3 regions of the Streptomyces sp. NPDC058464 genome follow, and region 2 is predicted to be linked to each of the others. Evidence: riboswitches for the same ligand, from Rfam matches in the RefSeq annotation. Region 2 holds a riboswitch; each other region holds the start of a gene.
The links. A riboswitch is a leader RNA that binds a small molecule or an ion and turns the genes downstream of it on or off. The one in region 2 is predicted to bind cyclic di-AMP.
Positions count from the first base shown of each region.

Region 1: linked by a shared signal. The riboswitch ahead of ACFWPQ_RS13520 (transglycosylase SLT domain-containing protein) and the one ahead of ACFWPQ_RS44600 (C40 family peptidase) in region 2 are both predicted to bind cyclic di-AMP.
Region 3: linked by a shared signal. The riboswitch ahead of ACFWPQ_RS30895 (peptidoglycan DD-metalloendopeptidase family protein) and the one ahead of ACFWPQ_RS44600 (C40 family peptidase) in region 2 are both predicted to bind cyclic di-AMP.

Region 1 is NZ_JBHXMA010000008.1:106,285-116,812, reverse strand. Features, by position in the region: gene fahA (fumarylacetoacetase) at 1-257, opposite strand, end outside; gene ACFWPQ_RS13540 (ATP-grasp domain-containing protein) at 535-1,779, shown strand; gene ACFWPQ_RS13535 (FAD-dependent oxidoreductase) at 1,806-3,071, shown strand; gene ACFWPQ_RS13530 (hypothetical protein) at 3,089-3,442, opposite strand; gene ACFWPQ_RS13525 (HAD family hydrolase) at 3,591-4,397, shown strand; gene ACFWPQ_RS13520 (transglycosylase SLT domain-containing protein) at 4,418-4,906, opposite strand; cyclic di-AMP (ydaO/yuaA leader) riboswitch at 4,911-5,107, opposite strand; gene ACFWPQ_RS13515 (polyprenyl synthetase family protein) at 6,055-7,065, shown strand; gene ACFWPQ_RS13510 (CHRD domain-containing protein) at 7,184-8,140, shown strand; gene ACFWPQ_RS13505 (outer membrane lipoprotein carrier protein LolA) at 8,437-9,690, shown strand; gene ACFWPQ_RS13500 (ABC transporter ATP-binding protein) at 9,749-10,528, shown strand, end outside.
Region 2 is NZ_JBHXMA010000053.1:62,162-69,707, reverse strand. Features, by position in the region: gene ACFWPQ_RS44630 (adenosylmethionine--8-amino-7-oxononanoate transaminase) at 1-1,208, opposite strand, end outside; gene bioB (biotin synthase BioB) at 1,201-2,442, opposite strand; gene ACFWPQ_RS44620 (8-amino-7-oxononanoate synthase) at 2,590-3,717, shown strand; gene ACFWPQ_RS44615 (DUF397 domain-containing protein) at 3,844-4,071, opposite strand; gene ACFWPQ_RS44610 (helix-turn-helix domain-containing protein) at 4,081-4,941, opposite strand; gene ACFWPQ_RS44605 (ATP-binding protein) at 5,153-5,611, shown strand; gene ACFWPQ_RS44600 (C40 family peptidase) at 5,655-6,128, opposite strand; cyclic di-AMP (ydaO/yuaA leader) riboswitch at 6,132-6,316, opposite strand; gene ACFWPQ_RS44595 (hypothetical protein) at 6,678-6,986, opposite strand; gene ACFWPQ_RS44590 (ATP-dependent Clp protease proteolytic subunit) at 6,994-7,546, opposite strand, start outside.
Region 3 is NZ_JBHXMA010000026.1:54,520-65,047, reverse strand. Features, by position in the region: gene ACFWPQ_RS30900 (alpha-galactosidase) at 1-1,407, shown strand, start outside; cyclic di-AMP (ydaO/yuaA leader) riboswitch at 1,722-1,882, shown strand; gene ACFWPQ_RS30895 (peptidoglycan DD-metalloendopeptidase family protein) at 1,887-2,837, shown strand; gene ACFWPQ_RS30890 (SGNH/GDSL hydrolase family protein) at 3,089-3,874, shown strand; gene ACFWPQ_RS30885 (TetR/AcrR family transcriptional regulator) at 3,948-4,550, opposite strand; gene ACFWPQ_RS30880 (GNAT family N-acetyltransferase) at 4,619-5,140, opposite strand; gene ACFWPQ_RS30875 (helix-turn-helix domain-containing protein) at 5,139-5,741, shown strand; gene ACFWPQ_RS30870 (MFS transporter) at 5,738-6,886, shown strand; gene ACFWPQ_RS30865 (Glu/Leu/Phe/Val dehydrogenase dimerization domain-containing protein) at 6,891-8,069, opposite strand; gene ACFWPQ_RS30860 (MBL fold metallo-hydrolase) at 8,211-9,398, shown strand; gene ACFWPQ_RS30855 (DUF4037 domain-containing protein) at 9,557-10,528, shown strand, end outside.

The DNA.
Region 1 (10,528 bases), on a different contig from region 2:
GTCACCCAGGCGGTCAGGGCACGCCGTACGTCCGACCAGGCGGTGCGGCCCGCGGCCAGCAGCGGGTTGAGGGTCGGGCGGGCGAGCAGGGAGGCGTACGGGGAGCCGAGCGCGAGGGCCGCCGCGCCGGCGTCGAGGACGTGGTCGCCGAGGCGGACGCCGACCCTCCGTTCCGTGCTCCCGGAGGTCGAGAACACGCCATACGGAAGGTTGTGCGAGCCGAAGGGGTCACCCTCGGGGACCTCGAAGGGGGGCAAGGGGGGCATGGGGTGACTGCCTCGCTCTCATCCGTGCCGCGCGGGGGACGGCCATGTGGCGACGTCACTATGGCGTTGCGCGGCGTTCCATGTGGTCGCGCCACACGTTACGGGTGAGTTGACTGTCGTGGCAGTGTCTAAAGAGTTCGCAATGTCCTAATAGCCCTTGTCGGAGGGGGCAATTCCGGCTTAGCGTCCTTTGGGGGACACGGACGGGGTGGATCCGGTCCGTAGAGGGGGACACGTGGGGGGACCCGTGGCCAGGAATGCCGTCAGCGTGCCGTTCGAGGCGGACCGCGACGTGCCGGGCCTGATCGTCAAGTTCGGCGACTATCCGCTGCATCACGGCGGGGTCGGCGCCATTCGCAGTCTGGGCCGCCTGGGCGTTCCCATGTACGCGATCACGGAGGACGCGTACACGCCGGCGGCCTCGTCCCGTTATCTCAGACGGGCGTTCGTGTGGCCGACGACCGGTGCCGAGGAACCGGACCATCTCGTCGAGGGACTGCTGCGCATCGGCCGCCGCATCGGCCGTCCGACGGTGCTGATCCCCACCGACGAGGAGGCCGCCGTCCTGATCGCCGAGCACCAGGACGCGCTCGGCGACCGCTTCCTCTTCCCGCGTGTCGAACCGGAGCTGCCCCGCCGGCTGGCGAGCAAGCAGGGCCTGCACGAACTGTGCGTGGAACACGGCATCCCGAGCCCGGCGGCGTCCTTCCCGGACTCGTACGAGGAGATCGTCGACTTCGCGGAGAAGGCCCGCTTCCCGATCGTGGCCAAGAACCGCGAGGCGTTCGTGCGGCGCAGCCGGCCCGCCGTCAACGGAACGACGCGGATCGCCACCCGGGAGGGACTGCTCACCCTCGCCCGTGACTGGGGCACCCATCCGGGTGTCATCCTCCAGGAGTACCTCCCGAGGGAGGAGGCGGAGGACTGGATCGTGCACGCCTACTTCGACGCCGACTCCAATCCGCGCGCCCTGTTCACCGGCGTCAAGGTCCGCTCCTGGCCGCCGCACGCCGGCATGACCGCGAACGCCTACGTCGTCGACAACCCGGAACTCGCCGACCTCGCCGCGCGTTTCATCAAGCAGATCGGCTTCACCGGCATCATCGATCTCGACCTGCGCTTCGACCGGCGCGACGGGCAGTACAAGCTGCTCGACTTCAACCCGCGCATGGGCGCCCAGTTCCGGCTCTTCGAGAGCGAGTCGGGGGTGGACGTCGTCCGCGCCATGCACCTGGACCTGACCGGGCGCCGCGTTCCGGAGGGGGAACAGCGCGCCGGCCACCGGTACGTCGTGGAGAACATCGACCTGCCCGCCCTCCTCGCCTACCGCCGCAGCGGCTACACGACGCCGCACGCACCGAAGCGGCCGAGCGGGACCGAGCTGGCCTGGCTGGCGGGTGACGACCCGCTGCCGTTCGTCACGATGCTCGCCCGCTTCGTGCGTCCGGGCGCGAAGCACCTCTATCAGCTGTGGCGCACCAACCGCCGCGGCTCCAGCGCCGCCACGAAGTAGGCACCACGTTCCTGGGGAGGGACTTCGTGATCGAACCGGTAGCAGTCTTAGGTGCCGGGCCCTTCGGCCTGTCCACCGCCGCCCATCTGCGGGCGCGCGGCATCCCCGTCCGGGTCTTCGGGGATCCCATGGTCAGCTGGCGCGACCACATGCCGGCCGGGATGATCCTGAAGTCCACCCCGGCCGCCTCCAGCCTGGACTGCCCGCAGCGCGGGCACACCCTCGCCGACTACTGCGACGCGGCGGGCATCCGCCGGCTGGTCACGGACGAGGACGTCATCCCGGTGGAGACCTTCATCGGCTACGGCGAGTGGTTCCAGCGGAAACTGGTGCCCGAGCTGGAGCGGGTACGGGTGGTCTCCGTGGACCGGCACAAGGCCGATAGCAAGTCCGAAAACAAGGCCGAAAACAAGGCCGAACGCAAGATCGAACGCAAGGCCGAAGGCTCGGCCGGCTTCGAACTGAAGCTGGACTCGGGGGAGTCGTTCACGGCCCGCGCGGTCGTCGTCGCCACCGGCCTGTCCGGGCTCGCCCGCCTGCCCGCCGAACTCGCAGGGGCGGGAGCGGACGGACCCGCGGGGCCGGTCTCGCACAGCTCCCAGCACCACGACCTGACCCGCTTCTCCGGCAAGGAGCTGATCGTCGTCGGTGCCGGGCAGTCCGCGCTGGAGACGGCGGCCCTCGCCGCCGAGGCGGGCGCCCAGGTACGGGTGGTCTCACGAGGACGCGGCAGGGTCGCCTTCGGCGCCCCGCCCTGGCAGCAGCCGAGGCTGCGCCCCGAGTCGCCGTTCGGCCGGGCCTGGTCCCTGTGGGCGCTCAGCTACTACCCGCACCCCTACCGCCACCTCCCGGCACAGGCCCGCCACTACCTGGTCCGCCGGGTGCTCGGCCCGCTCGGCGCCTGGTGGCTGCGCGACCGCTTCGAGGGCAAGGTCCAGGTTCGCGAGGTCGCCGCCGTGACCGGCGCCGACACCTCGGACGGCGCCCCGGTCCTCACCGTCCGCACCCACGAAGGCGGCACCGAGCGCCTCACCGCCGACCACGTCATAGCCGCCACCGGCTACCACGTGGACATCGCCGCGATGGACTTCCTCGGCCCCGGTCTGCGCACCCGCGTCGCGGTCAGCCGCGGTGCCCCGAGACTCGGCGCCGGATACGTCTCCTCCGTGCCCGGCCTCTACTTCACAGGGCTCCCGGCGGCGGCGTCCTACGGCCCGGTCATGCGGTTCGTGTGCGGCACGGAGTTCGCCTCACCGCGCCTGGCCGGCCACCTGGCGGCGGCCCACGCCTGACACCCCGGGCCGGACCGTCACCCGACCCCGAGGGCCGGCGCGGACCCCGGGCCGGACGAACGTGCGCGCCCGCCGGACATGCGCGCCAGCGGACGCCCGCGCCGAGCCTGACGCCCGCGCCCGCCGGACATGCGCGCCGGCCGCACGCACGCGTCGCCGAAACGCCGCCCCAACAGCTCGCGCGCCGCGTCCAGTTCGGCGGCGTCGCCGTCCCCGTCGAACCAGAGTCCGAGCCGCCGGACCTCCTCGGCGCACAGTGCCCCTCCGACCGGGTCCTCGGGGCGTCTTTCGGCCTCGTACCGGCTCTCCGTGTTGTCGCCGATCGCCACATATGGTCCGCGGTCGTCGTCGTCCACCCGCCCGTCCGTCACCACCAGCACCCCGTCGGATCAGTGCGACCGGCTCACCGAAAACGTAACGCCCGCCTCCGACGGCGGCCCCATCACGGAGGCGGCGGGCGCCACTTGAGGCCGAAACGAGCAGTGAGTCCCAGGGGCGTGCTGTCCGTATTCTCTGATCATGGTCGCACCCTCCCCGTACTCACTGATCGCCACCGACCTGGACGGCACGCTGCTGCGCGACGACGACACCCTCTCGGAACGGTCGCTCGCCGCGCTCGCGCGGGCCGGCCGGGCGGGTGCCCGGCACCTCGTGGTGACCGGCCGCCCCGCGCCGAGAGTGCGCCCGCTCCTCGACGACCTCGGCTGCACGGGACTCGCGGTCTGCGGGCAGGGCGCGCAGGTGTACGACGCCGGCGCGGACCGGCTGCTGTGGTCGGTCACCCTGGACCGGGAACTGGCGGAGACCGCGCTCGGCAAGATCGAGGCCGAGGTCGGCCAGGTGTACGCGGCGGTCGACCAGGACGGCGTGGACGGGCTCACGCTCATCGAGCCGGGCTATCTGATGCCCCACCCCACGCTGCCCGCGCTGCGCGTCGCCCGCCGTGACGACCTGTGGTGCGCGCCCATCAGCAAGGTGCTGCTGCGCCACCACACCCTGTCCGACGACGAACTGGCGGCGACCGCCCGCTCGGTGGTCGGTTCGCTGGCGACGGTCACGATGTCGGGGCCGGGGACCGTCGAACTCCAGCCCTGCGGGGTGACCAAGGCGACCGGGCTCGCGCTGGCCGCCGGCCATCTGGGGCTGAGCCCCGGACAGGCCATCGCCTTCGGGGACATGCCCAACGACATCCCGATGTTCGAGTGGGCGGCCCACGGGGTGGCGATGGCCAACGCGCACCCCGAACTCAAGGCGCTGGCCGACGAGATCACCGCGTCGAACGAGGACGACGGCATCGCCGCCGTCCTCGAAAGACTCTTCGACTGACGCGCGGTACGTCGGTCGGCTCAGTACGCGCCGTGGACGTTGTCCATCGAGCCGTACCGCGCGGCGGCGTAGTTGCAGGCGGCGGTGATGTTCGCGACCGGGTCGTAGATGTCGAACGACGTGCCGTCCACGTGGTAGGTCTTGAATGTCGGGTCGATGACCTGGAGCAGGCCCTTGGACGGGATGCCCTTGGCCGCGTTGGAGTCCCAGAGGTTGATGGCCCGCGGGTTGCCGGAGGACTCCCGCATTATGTTGCGGTAGATGCCGTTGTAGGTGCCCGGGATGCGCTTCTCCCGCATGATCGCGAGCGACTCGCGGATCCAGCCGTCGAGGTTGTTCGGGTACCCGGCGAGGGTGGTCGAGGCCGTCGTGGTGGAGGACCCGGCGGCGGAGGCGGCGGTCGCCCCGATGAGCGGGAGGGCGAGGACGGCGGCGCCGGTGCCGGCGACGACGAGCGTGCGGATGATGCGGTTACGGCGGGGAGTGCGGTGCTGGGCGGCAGCAGACATGGCGTTTTCCTCTCCGTCGCCTGCGAGGTGAGCTGTCGGGTTCGGGCCCGGGGAGTGCCCGGCCGCACCGCCCGAAGGCGATGCGATTTCACCCCTAGCCGTTCCGGAACGACGTCTGTCCGCTGACGTCGGCCGCCCGGTCCGGCGACTTACCTGGGTTCCCCGCTCCTGCCGTGCGAATGAACTCGTCGATGGGTTACGACGGGCGGCGGCAGGATTCGGCGTCCGCCCGGCGAGCGGGAACGTATGCGAGGGCACATGTCAGGAACAAGTACCTGATGCGCACAACACACCGATTGACCTTTTACTGAGGCGTATGGGGTACTTGATCCTTTGCGTTTGCCAACCCTCAACTGGCCTGCAGGGGAAGGGAAAGGAGGGTTGTGGCGGGCCTTGCGCCACCCGGGTCCGCGTGACCTACTTCACGAAAGAGCAATAGCGGCAAATCGGGCATCAGGGATTCCTGAAATCCGCCTTTTTCCTGGTTCGACGGAAAGGCGCCACGCTTCCATTCGCGCGGATTGCCCGGCCTGGGGGTGGTGGAGTGGGGGCTAATGCGGAGATTTCGATGAGTAGTCCGAATTGTCGGATCAGGTACTTCTCCGGCGTGCTCTCCGTCAACCTCGGCGGCTCCGGGTGCGTGTGCGTGCCACTGACCCGCCCGGGGTGGGAAGTTGGGTGCGCGCGTGAAGGAATGTGGCTCGAGGGATGCGGAGGTCGCCGTGCGTGGTCTCGCGAAGGAAGGGTGCACGGGTGTGCAGGAGGTGCCGCCGTTCGGGCGCCGGGTGTCCCCGGCGGGGTCGGCGGAACCGGCGGGTTACGGGTGGGGTGCGCCCGGGCAGGTGACGTCGGTCGGGGGAGCCGGGACCGTTTCCGGGCGGCGCTCGGGTGGAAGGTCTGCCGCCGGCGAGGGACACGGCATGTATCCCGGTTCGGGACAAGTGCCCGCACTTCCTGTTAAGTCAGTGGATGTCAGGTCATATCGGCTGATCAAAAACATAACGGTCGTGATCCGATAGCGCCCGGGGTGTAACCGTGGGCGCTATCGGTGATCGAAACCCGACCGGATACGCTGACTTGAGTGAGGGCAGCGACCTATCGACAAACCGCGTAATCGCCAGTAGACACCAGCAGACAGGAGACCCCTCGTGACCGTCGTCGGGCCGTTCGGGCTGAGCGTGCGGGACCAGGCTCTGGAAGCCGATGTCCAGGCCGGATTGACGGCTGTCGAGGAAGGCTTGCTAGAAGCCACCAAGAGCGAGGTCCCGTTCATCACGGAGGCCGCGCAGCACCTCGTACGGGCCGGAGGCAAGCGGTTCCGCCCGCTGCTGGTGATGCTCGCCGCGCAGTTCGGCGACCCGTACGCGCCCGGTGTGGTGCCGTCGGCCGTCGTCGTCGAGCTCACCCATCTGGCCACGCTGTACCACGACGACGTCATGGACGAGGCGGCCGTACGGCGCGGTGTCGACAGCGCCAACACCCGCTGGGGCAACTCGCTCGCCGTCCTCACCGGCGACTTCCTCTTCGCCCGCGCCTCCCAGATCCTCGCCGACCTCGGCCCCGAGGCGGTCCGGGTCCAGGCCCTCGCGTTCGAACGGCTGGTGACCGGTCAGATCCTGGAGACGGCCGGCCCGTCGGACGGCCGTGACCCGGTCGACCACTACCTCGACGTGCTCAGCGGCAAGACCGGCTCGCTGGTCGCCGTCTCCTGCCGCTTCGGCGCGATGCTGTCCGGTGCCGACGAGACGGTCGTCGACGTCCTCACCCAGTACGGCGAACGGCTCGGAGTCGCCTTCCAGCTCGCCGACGACGTCCTGGACATCGCCTCCGACTCCCACGAGTCCGGGAAGACCCCGGGGACCGACCTCCGCGAGGGCGTGCCCACGCTTCCGGTGCTGCGGCTGCGGGAGCTGGCCGCCCGGTCGGGGCTGGCCGAGGACGTCGCCCTGTGCGAGCTGCTGGACTCCGACCTCACGGACGACGCACGGCATGCCGAGGCCCTGGCGGCGCTGCGTGCGCATCCGGCGCTGGAGCTGGCCCGCCGGGACGCGGTCCGGTACGCGGAGGAGGCGCGGGCCGCGCTGGCTCCGCTGCCGGAGTGCGACCCGAAGGCCGCGCTGGTGGAGCTGTGCGACGCGGTGGTGCACCGAGCCGGATGATCCGTTGCGTGACCCAGGTCACACAATTGGACTGAGTCCAATCCAGGACGGGTTCCGTACTCCTCCCCAGAAGCCGACGCAGGGGGCGTCGGCTGACACAGGGGGAGAAAACGGAATCATGGTCATCGACGCAACGCGCCGCAAGAGCCTCGTCGCCGCAGCCATCACCGTCACCGCTCTCGGCGGTGCCGCCGTCCCGGCATCCGCCGCCACCAGCCAAAGCTCCGCCACCAGCCAAAGCTCCACCACCAGCCACGGCTCCGCCGCCTCCGTCGTCCTCGCCGCCAGTCTGCGCGGTGCCAACGAGGTGCCCGTCGCCGGTGGGCCCGCCGTCGGGGACAAGGACGGCGCCGCGCTGGAGTTCATCCAGGTCAAGGGGGACAAGGTGACCGTCGCCGTGACCTGGCGCGGCACCGCCGAGCCCACCGACCTGCACATCCACCAGGGCGCCAAGGGCACCAACGGCGGCGTCAAGATCGACTTCGGGAAGCTGCTGAAGAAGGCCAAGGCCCACAGTGTCACCGGCAGCGTCAAGGTCACCGACAAGGCCCTGCTCAAGCAGCTCACCACGGACCCCGGAGCCTTCTACGCCAACCTGCACACCGCGGAGTTCCCCGGCGGAGCCCTCCGTGGCCAGCTGCACGCCGTCACCACCGTCTCCGACCTCCGGGCCGGCGGCTTCCAGGCCTCCGTCGTCACCGGCAAGCAGATCTACCAGTGCAAGCCCGCCGACGGCGGCGGCTACGCCTTCGCCCAGCGGGACGTCAGCGCCAAGCTCGGCGGGGGCATCCGCCACTCCTTCGTCGCGCCGAACTCCGGGACCCCGCAGTGGGTCGCACCCGACGGCAGCGCGGTCACCGGAGCCGTCCTGACCAAGACGGCGAACGGCACCGGCAACATTCCGGAGCTGGACCTCAAGACCACCCGGTCCGGCAAGAAGCACGGGCTGCTCGCCCACACCGGCGAGATCCTGCGCCTCAACACCGTGGGCGGCGTCGCCCCGGCCGGCTCCTGCACCCCGGGTGCCGTCGTCGGTGTCCCCTACTCGGCGGACTACGTGTTCGTGCAGCACTGAGCGGACACGTACAACGGTCCCAGCAGCGGACACGGCCCGTGAAGTGACCGGACGCGGACCGTGACAGGAGGCGCCTTCGCCGCACGACCCCTACGGGTCGGGGAAGGCGCCTCCACCCCTGTGTCATACCGCAGGTGTACACGGAGTTGGCTCCGTGGTCTGACGCTTCTCCGCCCCCGATTTGGTGAGATGGAAACCACGGAAATCACCACCACTCACCGATTCGGGTGAGAATGGCGGCTCAGGGTGGGACACGTGCGAGGACGGCCGCCGCCGACGACGGAGGTAGGGCACACATGGCACCGTACGAATCCGACGACAGCACGGGGGCCGCGCAGGCCGAGGACGAGCTGCGCGCCGAGTTGCGCGCCGAGCGGCGGCGCAAGGCCGCACGCTACGTCGTCCCGGTCGCGGTGGTGGGCGTGGCCGCGGCCACGATCGGCCTGGTCCCGGCACTTGCCGACTCCGGCGACCCCGACCTGCCGAAGATCACCGCGCAGGAGCTCATAGACAAGATCGCCAAGTCGGACGTGCAGCAGCTGTCCGGCACCGTCAAGATCAGCACCGACCTCGGCCTGCCCGACCTCGGCGGTCTGGAGAGCAGCCTGCTGTCCGGCGCGACGCAGGGCAGCGGCGACGGCTCGTCGGCCGACCCGACGAGCAAGCTCACCGAGCTGGCCTCCGGCACGCACACCCTGCGGGTGGCCGCCGACGGCCCCGAGAAGCAGAAGGTGTCGGTGCTGGAGAGCGGCGCCGAGTACAGCCTCATCCACAACGGCACGGACGTGTGGGGCTACGACAGCAAGTCCAACGAGGTCTACCACTCCACCGCCGCCGACTCCGGCAAGGCCGAGCAGCACGAAACCCCGGCCACGCCCAAGGACTTCGCCGACGAGGTCCTCAAGTCGGTCGACGACACCACGTCGGTGACGGTCGACGGCACCGCCCAGGTGGCCGGCCGCGACGCCTACCGCCTGGTCATCAAGCCCAAGCAGTCCGGTACGACGGTCGGCGCGATCAGCATCGCGGTGGACGCCAAGACCGGTACACCGCTGAAGTTCACGCTCACCCCGTCGAGCGGCGGCGCGGCCGTGGTCGACGCCGGCTACACCCAGGTCAGCTTCGCGAAGCCGGCCGCCTCCACCTTCGACTTCACCCCGCCCAAGGGCGCCAAGGTCACCGAGGGCGACAAGGCAGGCAAGGACAGCGGGACCGACGGGTGGGACAAGGGCGGCAAGGCCTCCGAGGTACCCGGCGGCGGCTCCGCCAAGGACCTCGACAAGTCCGGCTTCGACGTCCTCGGCAAGGGCTGGAACTCCATAGCCGTCCTCGACACCGGCAGCAAGGGCGGACTGCCCACCGGCTCCGCCTCCGGCGGCGGCGACCTGAGCGGCTTCCTCGGCTCGCTCGGCGACCCCGTCTCCGGCAAGTTCGGCAAGGGCACCGTCTTCTCCACCCGGCTCATCAACGCCCTGATCACGGACGACGGCAAGGTGTACGTCGGCGCCGTGGACAAGGCGGCGCTGTTGAAGGCGGCGAACGCGGGCTAGTCCGGGTCGGCACAGGTGCGGTGAGTAGCCTTTGCCGCACGACGAATCGAGGGAGCCGATGGACCGACCGCCCGCCACGGAACAGGAGCCGGACGACCGGGAGGCCCCGGAGGCCTCGGGAGTCCGGGCGGACCGGGCGGACCGGGGAGATCTCGGGAACCCCGGAGGCCGCGCCCCGGTGGGAGCGGGTGTCATCGACACCCGCGGCCTCACCAAGCGCTACCGCGGCGGGCAGCTCGCCGTGGACGGTCTCGACCTGACCGTCCCCGCGGGCAGCGTCTTCGGCTTCCTCGGCCCGAACGGCTCCGGCAAGACCACCACCATCCGCATGCTGATGGGCCTGATCGCGCCCACCTCGGGCACGGCCCGCGTCCTCGGCCACCCGATGCCGCGCGCCTCCCGTGTCGTACTGCCCCAGGTCGGCGCCCTCATCGAGGGCCCGGCGCTGTACGGCTTCCTCTCCGGCCGCGACAACCTGCTCCGGTACGACGCCGCCGACCCGGCCGCCGACCCCCGCACCCGGCGCGCCCGCGTCGAGACCGCGCTGGAGAGGGTGGGCCTCGCGGCCGCCGCGGCGAAGAAGGCGAAGGCCTACTCCCTCGGCATGAAACAGCGCCTGGGCCTGGCCGCCGCGCTGCTCCAGCCCCGCAGGCTGCTGGTCCTGGACGAGCCGACCAACGGCCTCGACCCGCAGGGCATGCGGGAGATCCGCGCCCTGGTCCGGGAGCTGGCCGGGGACGGCACGACCGTGTTCCTCTCCTCCCACCTGCTGGACGAGATCGAGCAGGTCTGCACCCACGCGGCCGTGATGGCGCAGGGCCGGCTGATCGCCCAGGGC
Region 2 (7,546 bases):
TACACCAGGTCGCGGAACGGCCGCAGCCACACGCCCTCGCGGACCGCGGCGGCCGTCGCGGCCGACATGTCGACCTCGTGGTCGAGCTGGACCACCCCGATGGCACCGAGGACCCGGACGTCCCGGACGCCGGGGATCTCCCGGGCGGGTGCCAGACCCTCCCGCAGCCCCGCCTCGATCCGCTTGACCTCCGCGAGCCAGTCCTGGCCGAGGAGCAGCCCGAGCGAGGCGCAGGCGACCGAGGCCGCGAGCGGGTTGGCCATGAACGTCGGCCCGTGGGCCAGCACCGGCACCTCGCCCCGCGAGATCCCCTCGGCGACCCCGGGCGTGCACAGGGTCGCCGCCATCGTCAGGTAGCCGCCGGTCAGCGCCTTGCCCACGCACATCACGTCCGGGGTGACGGCCGCGTGGTCCGCCGCGAACAGCGCGCCGGTGCGCCCGAAGCCGGTCGCGATCTCGTCGAACACCAGCAGCACGTCGTGCGCGTCGCACGCCTCGCGCAGCACCCGCAGGTAGGCGGGGGAGTGGAAGCGCATCCCGCCGGCGCCCTGCACCACCGGCTCCACGATCACCGCGGCCAGCTCGTGCGCGTGCCGCTCGACCGTCGAGCGCAGGTGCGCGGCGTACGACTCGTCGTACTCCGCCGGCGGCGCGTCGGCGAACACCTGGCGGGGCAGCACCCCGGACCAGAGCTCGTGCATCCCGCCCTCGGGGTCGCAGACGGACATCGGCTGCCAGGTGTCCCCGTGATAGCCGCCGCGCCAGGTCAGCAGGCGCTGCTTGGCGGGGCGGCCGAGGGAGCGCCAGTACTGCAGGCACATCTTCACCGCGACCTCGACCGACACGGACCCGGAGTCGGCGAGGAAGACGTGCTCCAGGCCGGCGGGGGTGATGTCGACGAGGAGCTTGGCCAGCCGGACGGCGGGCTCGTGGGTGAGCCCGCCGAACATCACATGGCTCATCCGGCCGAGCTGGTCGTGCGCGGCCTCGTTGAGCACCGGGTGGTTGTAGCCGTGGATCGCCGACCACCAGGACGACATGCCGTCGACAAGATCGCCCGAGCCGTCCGCGAGCCGCAGCCGGACCCCGCTCGCCGACTCCACGACGAGCGGTTCGGCCCGGCCGGGCATCGGACCGTACGGATGCCAGACGTGCCGACGGTCGAGGTCCAGCAGCTCGGGGACGCTCAGGCCAGGCACGTCAGGCATTGGGCGCGAGATCCGTTCCGGCACCCCGGCGGCGGACGGCGACCAGGTCGGTGCGCGGCTCGTTGGCGGGGACGGTCACAGCCTCGGCCACATCTTCGTGGGAACCGCAGACCGACCCGCAGCCGGCGCTCTCGCCCGCGTGCGATCCGCAGCCCGCGCCCTCCGTCGCGTGCGACCCGCACCCGGCGCCCTCGGCCCCGTGCGACCCGCAGCCGGCACCCTGCGCCTCGGCCCGGTGCTGCGGGAGCGTCACCTCGTCCGCGCCCTCCACCACGAACCCGGCGTCCGTGATCATCTCCAGGTCGGCCTGGCCGGCCTGGCCCTCGGTGGTCAGGTAGTCGCCGAGGAAGATCGAGTTGGCCAGGTGCAGCGCGAGCGGCTGCATGGTGCGCAGGTGGACCTCTCGGCCGCCCGCGATCCGGACCTCGACGTCCGGGCAGACGAACCGGACCATCGCCAGGATGCGCAGGCAGCGCTGCGGCGTGAGGTTCCACTCCTTGGCCAGCGGGGTGCCCTCGACCGGGATCAGGAAGTTCACCGGAACGGAGTCAGGATCCAGCTCGCGCAGCGAGAAGACCACGTCGACCAGGTCCGCGTCGCTCTCGCCCATGCCGGCGATCAGACCGGAGCAGGCCGACAGCCCCGCCGCGTGCGCCTTGTTGACCGTGTCCACCCGGTCGGCGTACGTGTGCGTGGTCGTGATGTCCCCGTACGTCCCCTCGGACGTGTTGAGGTTGTGGTTGTAGGCGTCCGCGCCCGCCTCGCGCAGCCGCTCCGCCTGGCCGTCGGAGAGCAGGCCGAGGCAGGCGCACACCTCGACGCCCTCGTGTCGCTCCTTGATGGCCTTGATGGTGCCGGCGACCCGGTCCACGTCCCGGTCGGTCGGGCCGCGCCCGCTGGCCACCAGACAGACCCGCTTGGCGCCCCCGGCCAGGCCCGCGGCGGCCGCCTTCGAGGCCTCGTCGGGTTTCAGCCAGCTGTACTTCAGGATCCCGGTGGAGGAGCCCAGCCGCTGCGAGCAGTAGGAGCAGTCCTCCGGACACAGGCCCGACTTGAGGTTGACCAGGTAGTTGAGTTTCACGCGCCGCCCGAACCAGTGCCGGCGCACCTTGCCGGCCGCGGCCACCACGTCGAGCACGTCGTCGTCGGAGGTCGCCAGTACGGCGAGCGCTTCCTCGCGGGTCGGCAGCTCGCGCCGAAGCCCCTTGTCCACCAGCGTGTTCAGCAGGTCCATGAGAGCCGATCCTGTACTACGAGGCTGCTCCGGGCCAAGGAGAGTTTGCACAACCCTGTCAGTTCGACGTGTGGGTATTGCCACACAGTGGGGGGCGGGTGGTCCCGCTAGGGTCTGTTCACTGCCTACAAAATCACCGGAGGGGCCATGGCGTTCGGCTGGATCGACGATCAGGCGGAGCAGCGCCGCCGCGCCGGACTGGTACGGACCCTGCGCCCCCGCCCCGCCGACTCGCCGTTGCTGGACCTGGCGAGCAACGACTACCTGGGCCTCGCCCACCACCCGGAGGTCGCCGAGGGCGCCGCCGGGGCGGCCCGGACCTGGGGCGGCGGCTCCACCGGCTCCCGGCTGGTGACCGGTACGACGGAACTCCACACCGAGCTGGAGCGGGAACTGGCCGGATTCTGCGGGTTCGAGGCCGCCCTGGTCTTCTCCTCCGGCTACGCCGCGAACCTGGCCGCCGTCACCACGCTCGGCCCGCACGGCTCCCTGATCGTCTCCGACGCGCTCAACCACGCCTCCCTGATCGACGGCTGCAGGCTGGCCCGGGGCGCCACCCAGGTCGTCGGGCACGCCGACCCGGACGCCGTGCGCAAGGCGCTCGGGACGCACGAGGGGCCCGCGGTGGCCGTCTCCGACACGGTGTTCTCGGTCGACGGGGACGCGGCACCACTGGCCGCGCTGGCCGAGGCGTGCCGGGAGCGCGGCGCCGGACTGCTGGTCGACGACGCCCACGGACTCGGGGTCCTCGGGGACGGCGGGCGGGGCGCGCCGTACGCGGCCGGGCTGGCCGGCGCCGAGGACGTGGTGGTCACGGCGACCCTGTCGAAGTCGCTGGGCAGCCAGGGCGGCGTGGTGCTGGGCCCGGCCCGGGTGATCGACCATCTGGTCAACGCGGCCCGGACCTTCATCTTCGACACCGGCCTGGCCCCGGCCGCGGCGGGCGCGGCGCTGGCGGCCCTGCGGCTGCTGCGCCGTGAGCCCGGACGGGCGGCCCGGGCCCGCGAGGTGGCCGCGGAACTGCACGCACGGCTGACCGCCGCGGGTCTGGAAGCGGTGCGTCCGGACGCCGCGGTGGTCTCCGTGCGGGCCCCGTCCCCGGAGCAGGCCGTGCAGTGGGCGGCCGACTGCCGTACGGCAGGCCTGGCCGTGGGCTGTTTCCGTCCGCCGTCGGTGCCGGACGGCATCTCACGGCTGAGGCTGACCGCCCGTGCGGACCTCTCCGGGGCCGAGATCGAACGCGCTGTACGAGTGATCGGCGAGACACGACCATGAGTCGGCGTGACACGGCCGGGCCTGGCTCGCAAGCGGATACGGAGTAGTTCGTGGAACGGGTGGGCGTCTGATCAGTTTCGTTCTGATCGCTTTCGTTCGAATCTGATCAGACTCATCTTGGGCTGATCAGTTGACAAGCGCGGTGACGAAACCCGCCCAGCTCTCGGGGGAGAAGAGCAGCGCGGGTCCGGCCGGAGCCTTGGAGTCGCGCACGGCGAGCAGTCCGGCCGACGGGCCGGAGCGCGGCCGTGCCGTCTCCACGCAGTTGTTCGCTCCGGTGCTGTAGCTGCTGCGCAGCCACCGCAATCCGTGCAGATCAGCACTTGAAGGTACGTTCCGAGGCAGTGCAGTCATGGTGCCTCCTTACGTGCCGTCAGCTATCACGGCGATGTAATCCAACGAGTCCTCGGGCGAAAGGGCGTGGATCCGAAGCGTGTTGAAGGCTTCCGTGTAGGCCTGGAGGTCTTCTTTCCGCTCCAGGTAGAGGCTACTCGTCAACTGGTCGATAACAACCACGTCCAGATCAGAAGTGCTCGGAAATGAGAAGATTACGAAAGGTCCCGTGATGCCGACATGCGCCCCGGCCGCGAACGGCAGCACCTGGAGCCGTACATGGGGCAGCCGGGCCGCCTCCATCAGCCGGACCAGCTGCCGCGCCATCACGCCGGGACCGCCCACCTCGCGGCGCAGCACCGCCTCGTCCAAGACCGCGCTCAGCTCCAGCGGCGGATCGCTGTGCAGCACGTCCTGCCTGGCCAGACGCACTTCCACCAGGGCGTCCAGGGCCTCGTCGTCACGCCCGTCCACGGCTGCCCGGGTCACCGCACGCGCGTACTCCGGGGTCTGCAGCAGCCCGGGCACGACCGAGGTCTCCAGCGTGCGCATGGCGCTGGCCTGCGACTCCAGGCTGATGAAATCCCGGTAGGCGGGCGGCAGTACCCCACGGTAGGCGTGCCACCAGTGGTGCCGTCCCGCCGTGTCCTCCGACCCCGCCAACACCAGGAGCAACTCGCGCAGTTGCCCCTCGACCACGCCGTAGGCGTCCAGGAGTAACCGCACATCGGCCGGTTTCACACCGCTGGCGCCGGTCTCGATCCGGCTCACTTTCGACTGATGCCAGCCCACCAGACGGGCGGCCTCACCGCTCGTGAGGCCGGCGCCGGTGCGCAGTGTGCGCAGTTCGGCGCCCAGTTTCCGGCGGCGTACCGCGGGACCGTTCTGCATGGGCTACTCCTTACTCCTTCCGAGCCGCCCAAATACGGTCTGAGGTAGCAGAGTTCACCGCTTCGAGCGACAGATATATGCATATCTTGGTGGATCGCTCCCCTGACCGGCCCGGTAATGGCAGTCTGGCGAAGAAGCACCAGTCCGGGACCGTACTCGAACCATCCGCGCTGTGTCGGACTCCGGTCCCGAGGAAAGGGACGACGTCGCCATGGCAGACCACCTGGAAGCATCCGTCACTCTGCCGAGCGATCCCGCCTCGGTCTCCACCGCCCGCTCCTACGTGCTGGACACTCTCGCGGAGTGGGGACTGCCACCGGAGACGGAGACCGCGGACACCGTTCGCCTCATCGTCTCCGAACTCGCCACCAACGCCGTGCAGCATACGTTCGGGCAGTCACCCACCTTCACGGTGGACCTCGTGCTCGACCGCGACGAACAGCTGCGCATCGGCGTCACGGACAGTCATCCGCGCTTCCCCAAGAGACTTCCCGCCGCGGTCCAGCAGGACAACGGGCGCGGCATGGTCATCATCCGCTGGCTGACCGCCGAATGCGGCGGCAAGCTCCGGGTGCGCCCCACCCGGGAGGGCGGCAAGACCGTCTCCATCGAACTTCCCTGGACGGTCCCGGCCGGCACCGTCACCGCGGCCGGCCAGCAGGAACCGTAGCCCTGAGTCCCCGCCGGCCGGCCACCGGGTGCTGCCGCGCGGATCAGCTGACCCGGCCGTACCAGACGCTGCGCGTCCAGATCTTCTGGAGCCTCACCACGTCCCCGGTCTTCGGGGCGTGCCAGATCTTTCCCTTCCCGGCGTAGATGCCGACGTGGTACACGCTGGAACCCGAGTGGAAGAAGACCAGGTCCCCGGCCTTGCGGTTGCCGGCCGAGATGTGACGGGTCTTGTTGTACTGCTGGGCCGCCGTACGAGGCAGCTTCTTGCCCGCCTTCTTGAACGAGTACAGCGTGAGCCCGGAGCAGTCGAACCTGTTCGGCCCGGTGGCGCCCCACCTGTAGGGCGCGCCCTTCTTCGAGGCAGCGACCTGAAGTGCCTTCGTCGCCATCGTGGCGGCCGAGGCGTCGGAGGCGACACCCGGGATCACGATCGAGCCGCCCACGGCGGCGATGGTCAGTGCCGAGGCCGTACCGGCCCGGGCCATCAGCGACGGAACACGATTGAGCGCATTCATGCGCAACCCTTCGTCAGCCGCCTGTGAAGGATGACCTGTCGGATTCGGGCTGGCGAAGTTGCCCGGCCGTGTTGCCACGGCTTCACCCCAAGGGCTGCTCGGCCCGGTCATGGTGCGACCGTGCCGGCGACCCGGCTTGCTTGGGTCCTCCACTCCTGCCGATGCACTTCTGTCGACGGGTCAATCCGGGCGGCGGCAGGACTCGGCGTCCGCCCGGACCGCCCCGCCGCTGTGGCGGGGGCTTGTCGTCAGACAGGGATCTTCACTCACTCGTGTCCGAAAAACCCAACGGAATCGGGGATTTGTGGGGTTACTCACCACCCACCCGTTCGGGTGGACAACCCTTTGTTCGATTCTCCGTCAACTGCCCTGCGTAGCCCCGGACCTGCGCGAAAGCCGCTCGCGGGCACCCCCGTGCAGGCGGGTCGAGCGGCTCCTGCGGGCAGGTAAAACCACGCCACGCTCCGCCGAACGGCAGTAACCCCTTTGGGTCGTTTCGACTCCGGCCCGGTCGCGCCGTCGACGCACAGGACCGCAGTCCCGCGGGTGTCACCGTACGCAGTCGGGCGGGAGTGCGACGCGAGCGGTCCGGCGCTCGCCGTCGAGCACCCGCAACGCCCGTGCCAGCGTGTCCCCGTGAAGCTCCGTCTCGCCCCGACGATGCATCAGGGTCAGCGCGTCACGCAGCTCGGACGCCGCGCGCACCAGCGCCTGCGCGGCGCGCAGCCCGCGGTAGGTGTCCTCGTTCTGCGCCGGATTGATCCGGCCCAGCAGGTCCACCACGTCCAGGTAACGGTCGATCAGCTCGCCCTCGGCGCGGGTCAGTGCGGGCAGCGGCGGGAGTTCCGGCGGCAGCATCGGCGGCTCACCCCGCGTCCGGCAGGCCGAGCGAGGCCCGGCGACTGGGCACGACCCGGTCCACCAGCCCGTAGGCCAGCGCCTCCTGGGCGTCCAGGATCAGGTCCCGCTCCAGATCCCGGTGCACCTGTTCCGCCGTGCGCCCGGTGTGCCGCACGAGCATCGCTTCCAGCAGTGCCCGTTCCCGGTCCAACTCCTCGGCCCGGATCGCCAGATCGCTCGGCTGGCCGTGGACCGGTTCCGGCAGCGACGGCTGCTGCAGCACGATGCGTGCGCCGGGCAGCACGGACCGCTTGCCCGGCGTGCCGGCCGCGAGCAGCACCGCCGCCGACGCCCCGGCCTGTCCGAGGCAGATCGTCTCGACGTCACAGCTCACGTACTGGACCGTGTCGTAGATCGCGGCCATCGCGCTGAAGGACCCGCCCGGGGAGTTGATGTACAGCGAGATGTCCCGATCCGGAGCCGCGTACTCCAGATACATGAACTGCGCCATCACGTCGTTGGCCGAGGTCTCGTCGACGGGCGTGCCGAGAAAGACGATCCGCTCCTCCAGGAGCTTC
Region 3 (10,528 bases), on a different contig from region 2:
GGCTCCTGGCGGATCGCCGTCGCCCAACTCCCGGACGCGCGGGTGCAGATCACCGGCGGCGCCGGCTACGACGACTCGGGCCTGCTGATGCTGGCCGAGGGCGAGTCGTACACCAGCCCGGTCTTCGCGGGCCTGTGGACCGACGGCGGCTTCGGTGGGGCGAGCCGTGCCTGGCACGCCTACCAGCGGGCGTACATCATCCCGGACGCCGACCGGGACCGGCCCGTGCTGTTCAACTCCTGGGAGGCCACGACCTTCGACATCTCCGAGGAGCAGCAGGCCACCCTCGCCCGGCGGGCGGCCGCGATCGGCATCGAGCTGTTCGTGGTGGACGACGGCTGGTTCGGCAAGCGCACCAGCGACCGTGCCGGCCTCGGCGACTGGACGCCCAACCTCGACCGCTTCCCCAAGGGCCTCAAGCCCCTCGCCGACTACGTGCACGCCCTCGGCATGCAGTTCGGCATCTGGGTCGAGCCGGAGATGGTGAACCCGGACAGCGACCTGTACCGCGCGCACCCCGACTGGGTGCAGTACCAGGAGGGGCGAAAGCGGACAGAACTGCGCAACCAGCTCGTCCTCAACCTGGCCCGCGAGGACGTCCAGGAGTACCTCTGGGAGCAGCTCGACACCCTGCTGTCCAGCGCCCCGATCGACTACGTCAAATGGGACTTCAACCGCTGCTTCACCGACGCGGGCTGGCCCGGTGAGCCCTATCCGCAGCGCCTGTGGGTCGACCACGTCCGCGGGCTGTACGCCCTCCTCGACCGGATCCGCGCGGCCCACCCCGACGTCGCCATCGAGTCCTGCTCCGGCGGTGGCGGACGGATCGACCTCGGAATCATGAGCCGCACCGACGAGGTGTGGACCTCCGACAACACCGACCCGCTGGACCGGCTCGCCATCCAGCACGGCTTCAGCCAGATCCACCCCGCCCGGGTGATGTCCGCCTGGGTCACCGACAGCCCGAACCACCAGCTCAACGGCCGGGTCAGCAGTCTGCGTTTCCGCTTCGTCAGCTCGATGGCGGGGGCACTCGGGGTCGGCGGCGACCTCTCGCGGTGGACCGAGGAGGAGCTGGCCGAGGCCGGGCGCTGGGTGGAGCTCTACAAGGAGATCCGCCCCCTCGTGCAGCGTGGCGACCAGTTCCGGCTGCGGCCGCCGGCCGGCGGGCTCAGCGCGGTGCAGTACACGCTCGGCGGCGAGACCGTCGTCCTCGCCTGGCTGCAGGCCCAGAGCTACGGCGAGCCGGCGCCGGCGCTGCGACTGCAGGGCCTCGACCCCACGGCGTCGTACGAATGCCGCGAAACGGGCGAAGTGTACCGAGGTGCCGTTCTGTTGCATCACGGGCTGCGCACCGGGCTGAAGGGCGACCTGGATGCGTCGGTCATCCGGCTCCGCCGGATCTGACACATCTAACCCATCTGCCCGAATTGGCGCCTTCATTACAACTCGCTCTGGAATAAGGTGACGTGGCGTGACGTGCGTGAGGAGCGTCATATTCGTGACCGTCCGTCGCGCGTCATGTTCACGTAATTGCGGTGCTTTGCAAGAAGGTTGGAAAACCGAAAGGGCCGGAATTCACGGAGGGTGACGGGGATTTCCGGTAACGGATCAAGTGAAACCCGGACAGGCGGAACCGGCCGCTTGTCCGCGTCCGTCTCACTCGCTTACGTTCGCCACACATCCGGTCGGAACGCCGAATCCTGCCGCCGCCCGGAGTCCCCACACACTCACCCGTGCCCGGCAGGAGCGGGGGACCCACCAGGTACGACCGCCTGTTCCGGTTCCCGGGACGGCTAGGGGTGTAGTCACGTCTTCCCGCGTGGCCGGGCAGCTCCAGCCCGAACCCGACAGCTCACCTCGCAGGCGCCGGAGAGGAATGCGTCATGCCCGCGAAGGGTAAGCACCGCCGCCCCAAGTCCCAGCGTCTCACCCGCTCGATGGCCGTCGCCGGAACCGGTGGCGCCGCGCTGGCGCTGCCGCTCATGGGGGCCACCGGCGCCCACGCGGCCACCTCGCAGTCCGTTTCCGAAAAGGCCACGCAGTCGCTTCCCACGGTCGAGAAGACCGCGGTGAAGAATGCGGCCGCGAAGAATTCCGCCGCGCATTCCGCGCACCGCGTCTACACCGTGGTGCCCGGCGACTGTCTTGCGAAGATCGCCCGCGAGCACGACGTCCGCGGCGGCTGGCACCGGCTCTACGCCGACAACCGGGAGGCCGTCGGCGACAACCCCTCGCTGATCCACCCGGGCCTCAAGCTCACGCTCGGCGGCCGGCACGCCGCGACGACGGACACCGCGGACTCCGGCTCCCGTTCCGAGGCGCCCTCGAACTCGCCGTCGTCCACCTCGCCGTCGTCCACCTCGTCGTCCAACTCATCCTCGGCCTCCTCGGCCTCCGCGTCGGACGGCTCGGTGACGAATGCCTCCGGCTTCGCCCTTCCGGTCACCGGTGCCACCGTCGGCACCGGCTACCACGTCGCCGGCAGCATGTGGTCCAGCGGTTACCACACGGGCGTCGACTTCGTCGTCCCGACCGGCACCCCGGTCAAGGCCGTCGGCACGGGCACGGTCGTCACGGCAGGCTGGGGCGGCTCCTACGGCAACCAGGTCGTCGTCCGGCTCGCCGACGGCTACTACGCGCAGTACGGCCACCTCTCCGCCCTCTCCGTCTCGGTCGGCCAGACCGTGACCGCGGGTCAGCAGATCGGCCTCTCCGGCGCGACCGGCAACGTCACCGGTCCGCACCTCCACTTCGAGATCCGCACCACCCCCGACTACGGCTCGGACGTGGACCCGGTCGCCTATCTCCGCTCGAAGGGCCTCGCCGTCGGCTGACCCGGCGCGCACCGGTCTGACACACACTCCGAAGGCCGGACCCCCGATCCCCGGGTCCGGCCTTCGGTGTTTCCATGTCCGGTGATCGACACGTCAACGCCGCTGATCAGAGCCTTATTCCAAGCTTGGCAAAGTATTTAAAAGTGTCTTATCTCACCGAACGTCAACCCCTTATTACGGTCGCGTAGGTCACAGTCGAAGGTGAATCATGGTCCGATGTGGGAGACGATTCGAAGAGTGACAATGCATCAGTGATCGGGTCGTACGCGGCGGTGGGGGACAGCTTCACCGAGGGCGTCGGCGACCCCGGCCCCGACGGGGCGTTCGTCGGCTGGGCCGACCGGTTCGCGGTACTGCTGTCGGACCGACGGCCCGAAGGCGACTTCGAGTACACCAACCTTGCCGTGCGCGGGAAACTTCTCGACCAGATCGTGGCGGACCAGGTGCCGCAGGCCCTGGCACTCGCCCCGGATCTGGTCTCCTTCTGCGCGGGCGGCAACGACATCATCCGCCCCGGCACCGACCCCGACGAGGTGGCCGAGCGGTTCGAGCGGGCCGTGGCCCAGCTGACCGAGGCCATCGGCACAGTCCTGGTGACCACCGGGTTCGACACCCGGGGCGTCCCCGTCCTCAAGCATCTGCGCGGCAAGATCGCCACGTACAACGGGCACGTCCGGGCCATCGCCGACCGGTACGGCTGCCCGGTCCTGGACCTGTGGTCCCTGAAGACCGTGCAGGACCGCCGGGCCTGGGACGGCGACCGCCTGCATCTCTCGGCCGACGGGCACACGCGCGTGGCACTGCGCGCCGGCCAGGTGCTCGGCGTCGAGGTACCGGCCGACCCTGACCAGCCGTGGCCGCCGCTGCCGCCCCGCGGCACCCTGGAGGTCCGCCGCGACGACGTGCACTGGGCCCGCGAGTACCTGGTCCCCTGGATCGGGCGCCGACTGCGCGGCGAGTCCTCCGGAGACCACGTGACGGCCAAGGGGGCGCTCTCCCCGGACGACATCAAGATGCGGATCGCTTCCGTGGCTTGAGGCGGCACCGGCGGGTAAGGGGTGGCCTCCGTGCGGGCCGCCCCTTACTTCTCCCCCCTTACCTCTCCTCCGGTTACTTCTCCTCCGGCAGGCCCAGTTCGCGCGCCAGGGCCTCGTCGACCCACTCCTGCGCCCGGGCGCGAGGTACGGCACCCGGGTACGACGTCAGCTGGACGGCGAGACCGTCGAGCAGCGCGGTCAGTCGCAGTGCAGCCGCCGTCGGGTCGGGGCACCGGAACTCGCCCGCGGCCACCCCTTCGGCGATGACCTCCGCGATCGCCGCCTTCCACTGCTGGTCCAGGCCCTTGGTGACGTCCCGCAGCGCGGGTTCCCGCAACGCCACCGCCCAGCCCTCGATCCACAGCCGCCAGCCCTTCGCCTGCCCCGTCGGCGCGTACCAGCGCACCGCCGCCCGCAGCCGGCGCAGCGCCGACGTACGCCGGCCCAGGAGCTTGCGCAGATGCGTCAGGTCGCCCTCGGCGGCGTAGGTGAAGGCGGCGGCGACCAGCTTCTCCTTCGTCGAGAAGTGGTACAGCACCAGCGCGTTGCTCACGCCGAGGGTCGAGGCGACATCGGCGATCCGTACCGCCGCCACGCCCCGCGCCTCGATCTGTTCGATGGCGGCCCGCAGCAGTTCCTCCCGCCGCTCGGCCACACTCAACCGCACTCTCGCCACGCGGTCACCCTAATCGGTTGTCGCACCGCCCGCGTCGGCGTCCCGGGCCGGCGGCAGCCGGGTGGCCGTCACAGCGGCAGCCGCATGATCGTCAGGTCGAGCCAGCGGCCGAACTTGGTGCCCACCTCCCGGACCGTCCCGACGTGCTCGAAGCCGAACCGGTCGTGCAGCCGGACCGACGCGGCGTTCCGGGCCTCGATGCCGGCGATCATGACGTGGTGGCCTGCCGCGCGCGCCGAGGTGATGAGCGGGCCCAGCAGTGCCGAGCCGATGCCGAGGCCGTGGCTGCCCTCGCGGACGTAGACGGAGTTCTCCACCGTGTGCCGGTAGCCGTCCAGCGCCCGCCACGGGCCGTAGACGGCGAATCCGGCCACCTCGCCCGGCGCCTCGGCGACTTCGGCCACGAGCGCCGAGCCGCGCTCCAGGTGCGCGGCGAACCAGGCCGCGCCCTCGGCGGGGGACTGCGGGGTCTCCGTCCACAGGGCCGTCGAGTGCTCGATCGCGTGATTGCGGATCGCGCGGACGGCCTCCCCGTCACCGGGACGGGCCGGGCGTACCGTCACCTTGCTTCTCTCGTATATTGGATTCATGTCCAACATAGTAGAACCAGCGGCGGATCCCTTGGTACGGCAGATCGCCGCCCGGGTCCGCGCCGAACGGGAGCGCCGCCGCTGGACCCTGGCGCAGCTCGCGGACGCCTCCGGCGTCTCCCCGGCGATGATCAGCCGGATCGAGCGCGGCGAGAGCAGCCCCACCGCGGTCGTGCTGGGCAAGCTGTCCGCCGCCTTCCAGCTCGGCGTCGCCTCGCTGCTGGCCCTCGCCGAGGGCGCGCCGGAGCCCGAGGCCGACACCCCGGGCGTGCGGCGCGGCACCGACGCCGCCGAGTGGCGCGACCCCGGCACCGGCTACCGGCGCCGCCAGATCACCGGCCCGCGCTTCCCGGCGGAGATCGCCGAGATCCGGCTGCCCGCCGGCGCCCGCGTCCCGTATCCGGCCGCGGCCTTCGCCTTCGTGCGCCAGCTCGTCTGGGTCCTCGACGGCCGGCTGACCTTCCACGACGGCGACACGGTCCACGAACTCGACGCCGGTGACACCATCGAACTCGGCGCGCCCGCCGAGCGCGTCTTCGCCAACACCACCGGCGCCGAGTGCCGTTACGCCGTCGTCCTCACCCGCGACGCGCGGCCGTGAGCCGTCCGCTGCCCCGCGGCGGCACGTTCCTGCTGGCCGGCATAGCCGGGACGGCGATCGCGAACAACTACGCCGTGCAGCCCGCGCTCACCGCGGTCGCCACCGACCTCGACGTGCCGCTCTCGGTGATCGGCCTGGTGCCCACCGCCGCGCTCGCCGGCTGCATGACCGGCTTCGCCCTGCTGCTGCCGCTCACCGACCACCTCGCCCCCAACCGCCTGGTCACCGCGCAGCTCACCACCCTGGCCGCGGCCCTCGCGCTCGCCGCGACCGCACGCGACGCGTTCGTGCTCCTGGTCGCCTATCTGCTCGTCGGTGCCGCCGCGAGCGTGGCCGCCCAGGCCAGTAACATCGCCGGCCGCCATGCCCGGCCGGGCCGCGGCGGCACCGGCGTCGCCCTGGTGGCCGCCGGCATGTCGGCCGGCATCCTGCTCAGCCGGCTGGCGGGCGGCGCCCTCACCGACGCCCTCGGCTGGCGGCGGATGTTCCTCGTCTTCGCCGCCCTCGCCCTGCTCGGCGCGCTCGCCGCCGCCACGCTCCTTCCCCGGCACCGGCCGCACGCCGACCGCGGCTACCGCGCCATCCTGACCGCCCTCCCGCCGCTGCTCCTGAACGAGCCGCGGCTGCGCCGCGCGGTGGCCACCGGAGCGCTCTGGTACTTCGCCTTCAACCTCGTCTGGATCGCCCTCACCCTGGACCTGGCCCAGCCGCCGCGCTCCCTCGGCCCGACCGCCATCGGCCTCTACAGCCTGGCCGGGGTGCTCGGCTTCGCCGCGCTCCCGTTCACCGGCCGCCTCATCGACCGGTACGGCCCGCGCACGGTGATCGGCGGCTCCATGGCCGTCGCCTCGGCCGGTACCGCCCTGCTGGCCACTGGCCTGGACACCCCCTGGCGCACCGCCCTCGGCCTCGCCCTCTTCGACGCGGGCTGCTTCGCCGCCCAGGCCGCGAACCAGAGCCGCGTCATCGCCCTCGACCCCGCCCGTTCCGGCAGCCTCAGCAGCGTCTACCTCGTGGTGTACTTCACGGTCGGCGCCGTGGGCACGGCCGTCGCCGCGCCCCTGCTCGACACCCTCGGCTGGCAGGGCACCGCCCTCACGGCCCTGAGCGCACTGCTTCTCGCGGCCGCTTCCGGGCGCCGCTGATCCGTCACCGGTACCAGCCGAACCGCTCCGCGATCACCGGCAGCCGGTCGGTCACCAGGGCGTGGGCGGCGGCCCGCGGGGTCGTACCGTCGGACTCCGCGCGGTCCAGCATCAGTTCCACCAGGGCGCGCATCGAGCGGCGGGTGTGGGCGAACGCCTCGTCGGCGTCGGGGCCGATGTCGCCGAACAGGGTCCACCACCACCAGGCGTTGGTGCCCGAGTTCACCACCACGTCCGGCAGTACGGTCACCCCGCGCGCGGTCAGTCGATCCTCCGCCTCGGGCAGCACGGGCATGTTGGCCGCCTCCACGATCCAGCGGGCGCGGACCAGGTGCTCGTTGCCGGTGTCGATCGCGTACGACACCGCCGCCGGCACCAGCACCTCCGCGTCGGTGGAGAGCCAGGCGTCACCCGGCAGTTCCCCGTCCCCGGGGCGCAGGACCGCGCGGTCGACGGTGCCGTAGGCGTCCCGCGCGCGCAGCAGCGCCTCGACGTCCAGCCCCGCCGGGTTGGCGATCGTGCCCTTGACGTCGGCGACCGCCACCACGGTGAGCCCGGCGCGGGCGAGGAACCGTGCCGTGGCCCCGCCCATCGTGCCGAGGCCCTGCACGGCGACCCGCGTCCCCGCGTACGGCACCCCGGCCCGGTCCAGGGCCGTCAGCGCCGACTCGGCGACCCCGCAGCCACCGGCCAGCTCGTCGAGACCGATCCCGTCCACCTCGACGGCGAAGGCGTCCGCGAGCCGCCGCCGGGCCGCGGCCTCGTCGTCCAGCAGCGGATACACGGCCTGGACCGAGGAGACCAGCCCCGCCTCGGCCGCCGCCCGGTCCACCAGGTCCTGGGTGAGCCCCAGATCCTCGCCGGTGGTCCAGAAGCTCTCCACGTGCGGCCGCATGGCGCGCAGGTAGCGGACCAGCAGGGCGTACGCCCCGGGGTCCTGCGGATCGCAGTCGATGCCGCCCTTGGCGCCGCCCAGCGGGATGTAGCGGCCCTCGGGGTTGTAGTGCAGGGCCTCCTTCATGGTCATGCCGCGCGCGAGCCCGGTGACCTCCTCCAGGGTGCAGCCCGGCCGCATCCGCAGACCGCCACTGGCCACACCCCGTACCAGCCGGTCGACGACCAGGAAACCCTGGCGTCCGGTGACGTGGTCGGTCCAGACGAGGGACATCAGGGGAGCGGTCACGGGGGGCTCCTCGGGAGCGGTGTGAAGAAACAGTGCTACTGAACAGTGGGTCAGTATTGGGAGACGGATGGTGCGGTGTCAACGCCGACTGTCACAAGGGCCGACCATAATGGGGACCTCAGCTACACCACTGGAGGTACCGTGACCGGTTTGCGATCCCTGAGCTCCGGGCTCCGCCCGCTGCGGCCCGCTGCCTTCGGCGCGGACCCCGGCGGCGAGCGCCTGGCCCGCATCCAGGGCTCCCCGCACTTCAAGGACGGTGTCTTCCAGAACCCCGGCGGTACCACCCGGATGCGGCCCTCGGGGTCGATGCTGGAGTTCGCGAAGACCTACTTCGAGAGGGAGCAGCGCGCCCGCAGGGCTCCCCGCGGCACCGTCCCGGTGCACCCCACCACCGTCGCCGACCTCGGCCGGCCCGCCGCCACCGGCCTGCGGGTGACGTGGATGGGCCACTCCAGCGTCCTCGCGGAGATCGACGGGCACCGCGTCCTGTTCGACCCCGTGTGGGGCGAGCGCTGCTCCCCGTTCCCCTTCGCCGGTCCCAGGCGGCTGCACCCGACGCCGCTGCCGATCGCCGCGCTCGGCCCGGTCGACGTGGTGGTCATCTCGCACGACCACTACGACCATCTCGACCTGCCCACGATCAAGGCGCTGGCCGGCACGGACACGCTGTTCGCGGTGCCGCTCGGCGTCGGTGCCCATCTCGAACAGTGGGGCGTCTCCGCGGACCGGCTGCGGGAGCTGGACTGGCACGAGGAGACCAAGGTCGGCGGACTCACCCTGACGGCCACCCCCGCCCGCCACTTCTGCGGCCGCGGGCTGCGCAACACCCAGCACACCCTGTGGGCGTCCTGGGTCGTGGCCGGCGAGGAGCACCGGATCTACCACAGCGGTGACACCGGCTACTTCGACGGCTTCAAGGACATCGGCGCCGACCACGGGCCCTTCGACGTGACGATGATCCAGATCGGCGCGTACAGCGAGTTCTGGCCCGACATACACATGACGCCGCAGGAGGGCATGCGCGCCCACCTCGACCTCCAGGGCGGGCAGCCGCACGGTGTGCTGCTGCCGATCCACTGGGGCACCTTCAACCTCGCCCCGCACGCCTGGGCCGAGCCGGGGGAGTGGACCAAGGACGCCGGCGACGAGGCGGGCCAGGCGGTCGCGCTGCCGCGTCCCGGCGAGCCCTTCGAGCCGTCCGGCAAGCTGCCCGCGGACCCGTGGTGGCGTACGGTCTCGGCGCCGATCGCCCGGCCCTGGCGCGGCGAGAAGCAGCCGGAGGGCGCGCCCGGGCAGGGGGATCTCGACCTCGCCGGCGAGGCGTGACCTCGCGGGCGACCGGTGACGGCGGGCCGACGGGCGCGAGCGGCGAGGAACGTGTGACGAAGGGCCTGTGACGCCGTCACCGGTGTGGCGGTGACGTGAAAATGGCGTGCATGCCCCTGCACAACCTGGGCAGGGGCATCGTCATGAGCCCTGCACATATGCCAAGTCCTACTTTCTTACCGGGACTTGAGCTCTCCCGGCGCTTCTACACCGAGGCCGTACGCCCGCTGCTGGAGGAGGCCGCTCCCGGCATACCCCATTCCGCGGCCCGCATCGGCGCGGGCTCCGAAGTGCTCGGTTACGACACCGAGCGCTCCGCCGACCACGAGTGGGGGCCCCGGCTCCAGCTCTTCCTCCACTCCCACAATGTGAGCCGCCACGCAGGACGCATCAGACATGTGCTCGCCGAACACCTCCCGAAGACCTTCCACGGCTGGCCAACCCACTTCGCCGCCACCGGGGACCGGGACGTCCGTGTCATGCGGGCCACCGACGGGCCGGTGCACCACCGCGTCGAAGTGACCGGCGTCTCCTCCTGGTTCCGTGCCACCCTCGGTTTCGACCCCGCCTCCGGAGTCACCCCGGCGCACTGGCTCGCCCTGCCCACCCAGCTCCTCGCCGAGGTCACCGCCGGCGCCGTGTTCCACGACGGCCTGCACACGCTCACCCCGGCCCGCACCGCCCTGCGCTGGTACCCCCACGACCTGTGGCTCCACGTCCTCGCCTGCCAGTGGCAGCGCATCGCCCAGGAGGAGGCCTTCGTCGGCCGCTGCGGCGAGGTCGGCGACGAACTGGGTTCCGCCGTCGAGGCCTCCCGCCTGGTCCGCGACCTCATGCGGCTCTCCCTGCTGATGGACCGGCGCTACCCGCCCTACGGCAAATGGCTCGGCAGCGCCTTCGCCCGCACCCCCGCGGCCCCGCGGCTCACCTCCGAACTCACCGCCGTCCTCGCCGCCACCGACTGGCACCTGCGCGAGCGTCATCTGGTCCAGGCGTACGAGATCGTCGCCCACCTGCACAACGAACTGGAGCTCACCGACCGGGTCGACCCGGCCACGCGCACCTACCACGCCCGGCCCTTCCGGGTGCTGCGCGCCGACCGCTTCACCCGGGCCCTCACCGCCCGCATC